Regions from separate parts of the Metabacillus hrfriensis genome, predicted to be linked through region 2. Evidence: riboswitches for the same ligand, from Rfam matches in the RefSeq annotation. Region 2 holds a riboswitch; the other holds the start of a gene.
The links. Region 2 has a riboswitch for lysine ahead of QLQ22_RS18900 (aspartate kinase). Riboswitches for the same ligand answer to the same signal wherever they lie in the genome.
Positions count from the first base shown of each region.

Region 1: another riboswitch for lysine. It lies ahead of QLQ22_RS21975 (amino acid permease); the one in region 2 lies ahead of QLQ22_RS18900 (aspartate kinase).

Region 1 covers NZ_CP126116.1:4,416,237-4,419,662, forward strand. Annotated here, with positions in the region: gene QLQ22_RS21965 (M3 family oligoendopeptidase) at 1-1,069, opposite strand, end outside; gene QLQ22_RS21970 (twin-arginine translocase TatA/TatE family subunit) at 1,217-1,393, opposite strand; lysine riboswitch at 1,619-1,795, shown strand; gene QLQ22_RS21975 (amino acid permease) at 1,942-3,357, shown strand; gene QLQ22_RS21980 (CBS domain-containing protein) at 3,388-3,426, opposite strand, start outside.
Region 2 covers NZ_CP126116.1:3,797,091-3,800,516, reverse strand. Annotated here, with positions in the region: gene uvrC (excinuclease ABC subunit UvrC) at 1-1,341, shown strand, start outside; lysine riboswitch at 1,409-1,592, shown strand; gene QLQ22_RS18900 (aspartate kinase) at 1,722-2,954, shown strand; gene QLQ22_RS18895 (YslB family protein) at 2,996-3,412, opposite strand.

The DNA.
Region 1 (3,426 bases), 620 kb from region 2:
GAGCTTTTCCCGGACGATCTTCAGCCTCGATCCAGCGGTTCTCAAATGCTTTTTTTGTAAATGAAGTCAGTTCTTCTCCAAAGTGGCTGAATTGATCTAAGATAAATTCAGCTCCCTCCTGATAGCTGACCTTCGCTTCTTCCCCGCCAATCGGTGCATCGAGATCGTACCAGCTAAGCTTTTCGACACCAAGCAAATCTGCTTTTCTTTTTAAATAGCTTACAAGCGGCTGTTTATTCTCAGAAATCACCTTCCACATGACATCAAGGGTCTCGCGTTTCATTCTGTTGATTTCAAGCGGCTCACTCAGAACATCGTCCCAGCCCCGCTTTTCATATACATTCAGTCTAAAACCAGATAAATGGTTCAGCGTATGGGCAAATAAATCTGCACCGCTTCCCCACGCCTTTTCCCATTCTTCAAACACAGATTTTCTGACTGATCTGTCCGCGCTTGAGAATTTATTGGCTGCCTGGCCTACAGACAATTCATGTACTTTGTCATCTTCTTTGTATGGTATTTTCACTTTGGAGACGAGAGTATCATAAAGCTGTCCCCACGCATGATAGCCGTCCACTGACAAGGCATTGATCAGTGTTTCCTGCTCCATCTGCAGTTTGTTTTTTGCTCTGTTCCTGCGCTCGGTCAAGGCAAATTTTAATTCAGTCAAGGCATCAGCATTTACAAGCTCAGGCCAAACCGCATCGTCAACTTGAACGAGCTTTTGATCAAAGGCTGCCAAAGCATTTTGAAACTGAGAACTGAGTTGAGTAACCTTCCCCCGGAGCACGGAGGCATGCTTATCATTTGTATCCTGAGCCTGCAGACACCCGACAAAAGCTCCTGCCTGTCTCATCCGTTTTGCAATACCCTGAAATTTCTCAAGAACCTCTCCTAAAAGGATGCTGTCTTCTTTTGTTTGAGGTACTTTGATGCTCTCTGCCTGCACCTTAAATGAAGGAACATCAACTTCAAGCTCCTCTAAATACTTTTTAAAGGCAACAGATTTGCTTCCACCTTCAAAAAACACATCTAAATCCCACGTTTCAGCATACGTAGCAGCTTTCATCGCCATTCCCCCTGTTATGTATTTCGGGACACTAAATAATCCCTCACTTGTCATTATAAAACAATTAACGAAAAATTTGTACAATTCAACCGGCTAAAAACAAAAGAAAAAGGCATGACGAAGTGTCATAGCCTTTACGAATTTTATTTATTTAATTTGTTTATCTGATTTTGCATCATCGTCGTCCATAAGACCTTTAGTAGCATTCTTAAACTCTCGTAGCGTTTTGCCTGCAGCTTTACCTAATTCAGGCAATTTTTTCGGTCCGAAAAGAAGCAATGCAACAAAAACGATCAACATAATTTCGCCGAATCCTAAGTTCACTATGAACCCTTCTTCCATCTCAATTTAATAGATTATTTATCAGTAAAAAGAAAACGCTGCCTTTGTAAATTATAGTTGATTTATCCATGAATTGCAAAATGAAATTCGGCCAATATTATTTAGGGAAAATTTAGAAATACATGAATTCCATTGACAAAAGGAAGCTGAATTGGTAGTTTTATTTTATTCAAATATTATTTTTACTATAAATCCTCACTATAATCTCGGTGAGGTAGAGGTTGCACCAATTAAGAGTAGATTGCAAGAGGCTAGTGGAGCTGTTGACTGTAAATTCGAAAGGACTTGGTGCCGAAGTTTGAAACAGCCACTTTGTTTCTTGCTGGGACTGTATCGAATAGGTACTGGACTGCCACAGAGAATCTGTGGAGTGCTATCATGAGATTTTTGAGTGAGTTTTTTGTGTATTTTTGCGCATGGACTTGTTCCATGCGCTTTTTGTTTGTCAAAAATGATCCATTTCTTCAAAAAATACACACACTAATTATGCAGCCATAACATTATGGTTCTATTTATAGGAGGTTTCAGCAGTGAAACAGAAAAAATGGGGATTTTGGCTTTTAACAGCCTTTGTAGTAGGAAATATGGTGGGCTCCGGAATTTTTATGCTGCCAAGCACACTGGCACAGACCGCAAGTCCGCTTGGCGTCACAAGCGCCTGGCTTGTAACCGGATTAGGTGTTTTAATGATTGCACTTGTATTCGGAAATTTATCAATCCGCAGACCTGATCTTACAGCAGGTCCGCAAAGCTATGCTAAAGCTTTATTTGATACTCCCAAAAGAGGAAAAGTCGCCGGATTCAGCATGGTGTGGGGATATTGGGTCGCAAACTGGATCAGCAATGTCGCGATCATCACAAGCTTCGCAGGCTACCTTTCTACATTCTTTCCTATTATGTCCGACGAATCTATTCTTTTTTCAATTGGTTCGCAGGATGTTCAATTAGGAAGAGCCGTTACATTTATTGTTTGTACCATTTTGCTTTGGGGCACTCATACCATTCTTTTAACGAACTTGAGCGGTGCAGGCAAATTGAATTTTGTGGCTACTGCTTCAAAAGTAATCGGTTTTATGCTTTTCATCATCGCTGGTTTATTTGCACTGGAGTCAGCAGCGTTTGGAGAATTTTATTTCCCGGTGGAAGCAGAGCCTGGTGTGACTTACGGGCTGACAAATCAAGTTCAATTTGCTGCGATCTCGACTTTATGGGCATTCGTAGGAATAGAGTCGGCAGTCATTCTGTCAGGACGCGCGTCTTCTCAGCGTGATGTAAAAAGAGCGACCATCACTGGCCTAATTATTGCTGTGTTTATCTATATGATTATCACACTTATCACAATGGGCGTTCTGCCGCACGATCAGCTGCAGTCATCTGACAAGCCTTTTGTTGATGTTCTTTCAGTCATTATTGGCGATGCCGGTGCAAATGCAATGGCACTATTGGCTGTCGTATCTTTGTTTGGATCAACGATCGGATGGATTCTGCTGTCATCTGAAGTGCCGTACCAGGCTGCAAAATCAGGTATTTTCCCTGCTTTCTTTGCTAAAACAAATAAAAAGGGAAGTCCGAAAAATGCTTTGATAATAACGAATTTAATGTCTCAAATCTTTATTTTCTCAACGATTTCCGGAACCATCAGTGAAGCTTATACATTCTTAACAACATCAGCTACACTTGCCTATCTTTTCCCATACCTTGTATCGTCTATCTTCTTCTTAAAGCTGATTGCCAAAGGAGAGACATATGATCTTATTAAAGGGTCAAGAGTAAAAGACGGAATCATCGCCTCACTAGCCTGTATTTATTCTGTTTGGGTGATTGTTACAGGAACTGCTGATATAAAAACATTTATACTTGGAGTCGGCCTTTTCTTTGCAGGATTTGTGATTTATCCGTTTTTGACGAAATATATGAAAAAACAAGATACTGGCTCAACCATATAATAGAAGGCTGCATGTTGAATGCAGCCTTTTTTAATTCTTTTTCCCCAAAAGCTGAGCTGCGCAATATTC
Region 2 (3,426 bases):
CTTTATCCGCTTAGAAAATGTTCAACGCTTCCAGACCGTGTTTGCCTTTATTATCATATGGGTCAGTGTCTGGCACCGTGCGTCTATAAGGTAACACAAGAGCAAAACCGTCAAATGGTCGATGAGATGTCCCGTTTTTTAAGAGGCGGTTTCAAGCAGATTAAAGAAGAACTTTCAAAGAAGATGCTGGCTGCTGCTGAGAATCTGGATTTTGAACGGGCAAAGGAATATCGTGATTCCATCGCCCATATTGATGCAACCATGGAAAAACAGAAAATGGCGATGAACGATTTTGTCGATCGGGATGTGTTTGGCTATTCCTATGATAAAGGATGGATGTGCGTACAGGTTTTCTTCATCCGTCAGGGCAAATTGATAGAACGTGATATTGCCATGTTCCCGCTGTACCAGGAGCCGGATGAAGAATTTTTAACGTTTCTTGGCCAATTTTACTCCAAGAACAATCATATTCTGCCTAAAGAAATTCTGCTGCCTGAAAGCGTTGATAATGAAATGGCAGAACAGCTCCTTCACGTTTCAGCAATTCATCCTAAACGCGGAAAGAAAAAGGATCTGGTATTGCTTGCACATCAGAATGCCAAAATCGCTTTAAAAGAAAAATTCTCACTCATTGAGCGTGATGAAGAAAGAACAATCAAAGCAATTGATCAGCTTGGTGAAAAAATGGGCATCTATACACCGGCAAGAATTGAAGCATTTGATAATTCAAACATACAAGGGACAGACCCTGTATCTGCGATGATTGTATTCATAGATGGTAAGCCTGCCAAAAAAGAGTACCGCAAGTACAAAATTAAAACAGTTCAGGGACCAGATGATTACGAGTCCATGCGTGAAGTTGTCCGCAGAAGATACACGCGCGTGCTAAAAGAGGAGCTGCCGCTTCCTGATTTGATTATCATTGACGGAGGCAAAGGGCATCTGGCTGCAGCTCAAGATGTACTGGAAAATGAACTCGGTTTATCCATCCCTGTCGCAGGACTAGTAAAGGATGAGAAACATCGGACTTCTAATTTAATGATCGGCAGCCCTCCGACTATTATTGAACTTGAACGCAACAGCCAGGAGTTTTATCTGCTGCAGCGAATCCAGGATGAAGTGCATCGCTTTGCGATTACTTTTCACAGGCAGACAAGAGGAAAAACGGCCTTTCAATCGATCTTGGATGATATACCTGGAGTCGGGGAAAAACGGCGCAAGACTCTGCTCAAGCATTTCGGTTCTGTTAAAAAAATGAAAGAAGCCACCCTGGAAGAGCTGATGGCCGCAGGGATTCCGGCAAACACGGCACAGCTTATAGCAGAAAAATTGAAAGAATAGATTGCACAAAGACAAATTCTTTGCTACAATTCTAACTAATTTCATAACCAGATCGTTTAGTTCGTTAAATGATGGTAGAGGTGCGAACTTCAAGAGTAGCCCTTCTGAGGAAAATGGATTCCTTTGAAGATGGGTGAAAGGGGAGAGTCGCCGAAGCAAATAAAGAGCCATTTCTTTCTTTTGCTGGTTTTGCGTTTAATAGACGTAAAATTGTCAAGAAGATGTATTTTTCTTGGAGCGCTATCTCATTGTATGAATGAAGTTCCATTATTCGTTTATGCAAGCAATGAGATAGAGAATCTCATTGCTTTTTTGCGTTTTCTGAGATTCTCCCTTTTACCTGCTGACGATCAATATAATAGGAAAGGCGAGAGGCTGATATGGGTTTAGTTGTACAAAAATTTGGAGGTACATCTGTTGGATCTCCAGAAAAAATTATGAATGCTGCAAGAAGAGCAATCGAGGAAAAAAATAGTGGGAATGATGTCGTAGTTGTTGTTTCAGCAATGGGGAAAACAACGGATCATTTAGTTTCCCTGGCAGCGGAAATCACTCAAAAACCAAGCAAACGCGAAATGGATATGCTGCTATCAACTGGTGAACAAGTAACGATTTCTCTTTTGACTATGGCTCTTCAGGCACAAGGATACGATGCTGTTTCATATACAGGCTGGCAAGCTGGCATAAAGACTGAAAATGTCCACAGCAATGCGAGAATTTCAGGGATTGATTCAGATAAAATCAATGAGCAGCTCCAAGCAGGAAAAGTTGTTGTCGTTGCAGGCTTTCAGGGACTTGCAGACGGACAGGAAATAACGACGCTCGGCCGCGGCGGTTCAGATACGACAGCTGTTGCACTGGCAGCTTCTCTTAAAGCAGATAAATGTGATATTTATACAGATGTAACAGGTGTATTTACGACAGATCCGCGTTTTGTAAAAAGTGCAAGAAAGTTAGACGGCATCTCATATGATGAAATGCTCGAGCTTGCCAATCTTGGCGCAGGTGTACTTCACCCCCGTGCTGTTGAATTTGCAAAAAATTACGGAGTTCCTTTGGAAGTCAGATCAAGCTCAGAAAAAGAAAGAGGCACTTTAATTGAGGAGGAAACAAAGATGGAACAGAATTTAGTTGTAAGAGGAATTGCGTTTGAAGATCAAGTATCACGAATCACGGTCAGCGGATTGCCAAGCGGCCTCAAAACCCTGTCTACTATTTTCAAGACACTTGCAAGCCACGGAATTAATGTGGATATTATTATTCAAAGTTCAACAGACAGCAGTTTGGCATCACTCTCCTTTTCTGTGAAAACAGGTGATGTGGAAGAAACCGTTCATGTACTTGAAACCTATCAATCCGAGCTTGGCTTTGAAAAAATAGAATCAGAAGGCGGTCTTTCAAAAGTTTCCATCGTCGGTTCTGGCATGGTCTCAAATCCGGGTGTGGCGGCAGAAATGTTCCATGTTCTTGCCGAAGAAGGTATTGAAGTGAAAATGGTCAGCACGTCTGAAATTAAAGTGTCAACTGTTATCAGCCATGATGATATGGTGAAGGCGGTAGAAGTGCTGCATGATGCCTTTGAATTATCACAGCAGCCTGCAAAAGTGCTGTAAATAAGATAAAAAAGGGGTGGGTATCATGAATACCCATCCCTTTAATCGTTGTCAAATTCCATGTCTTTGTAATCCCATTTCACTGTAAAGTGCACTTTATCCGCACGTTTTTTTACTTGTTCATAGGTTTCTGTTATCTGCTTGTTCATTCGCTGCACCTGCTGTGCCAGAAATCCCGCTTCAAGCTGAAAAGAAGGTTCTTTCATTGTTTTGAATCTTGTTTTGATCAGTTCGCCGTCAAGCTGAAATTCCATTTCATCTTTTTTCTTATGTACCAATGAAAGAGTTCCAAAGCCGGCTAATGAAAAGAAAGCAATAAGCTCCTCTATAGATTCTGCAGGATATTTGCGCGCAAGGCTTTTACCAGCCCAGTAAAGCATAGATGCGGACTCTCTCCCGAGAATATCCGGAATAAGAACCTCTCTTAACAGCTCATAGGCGAATGCGGGCACTTGCATATCCCTCAGCTGAG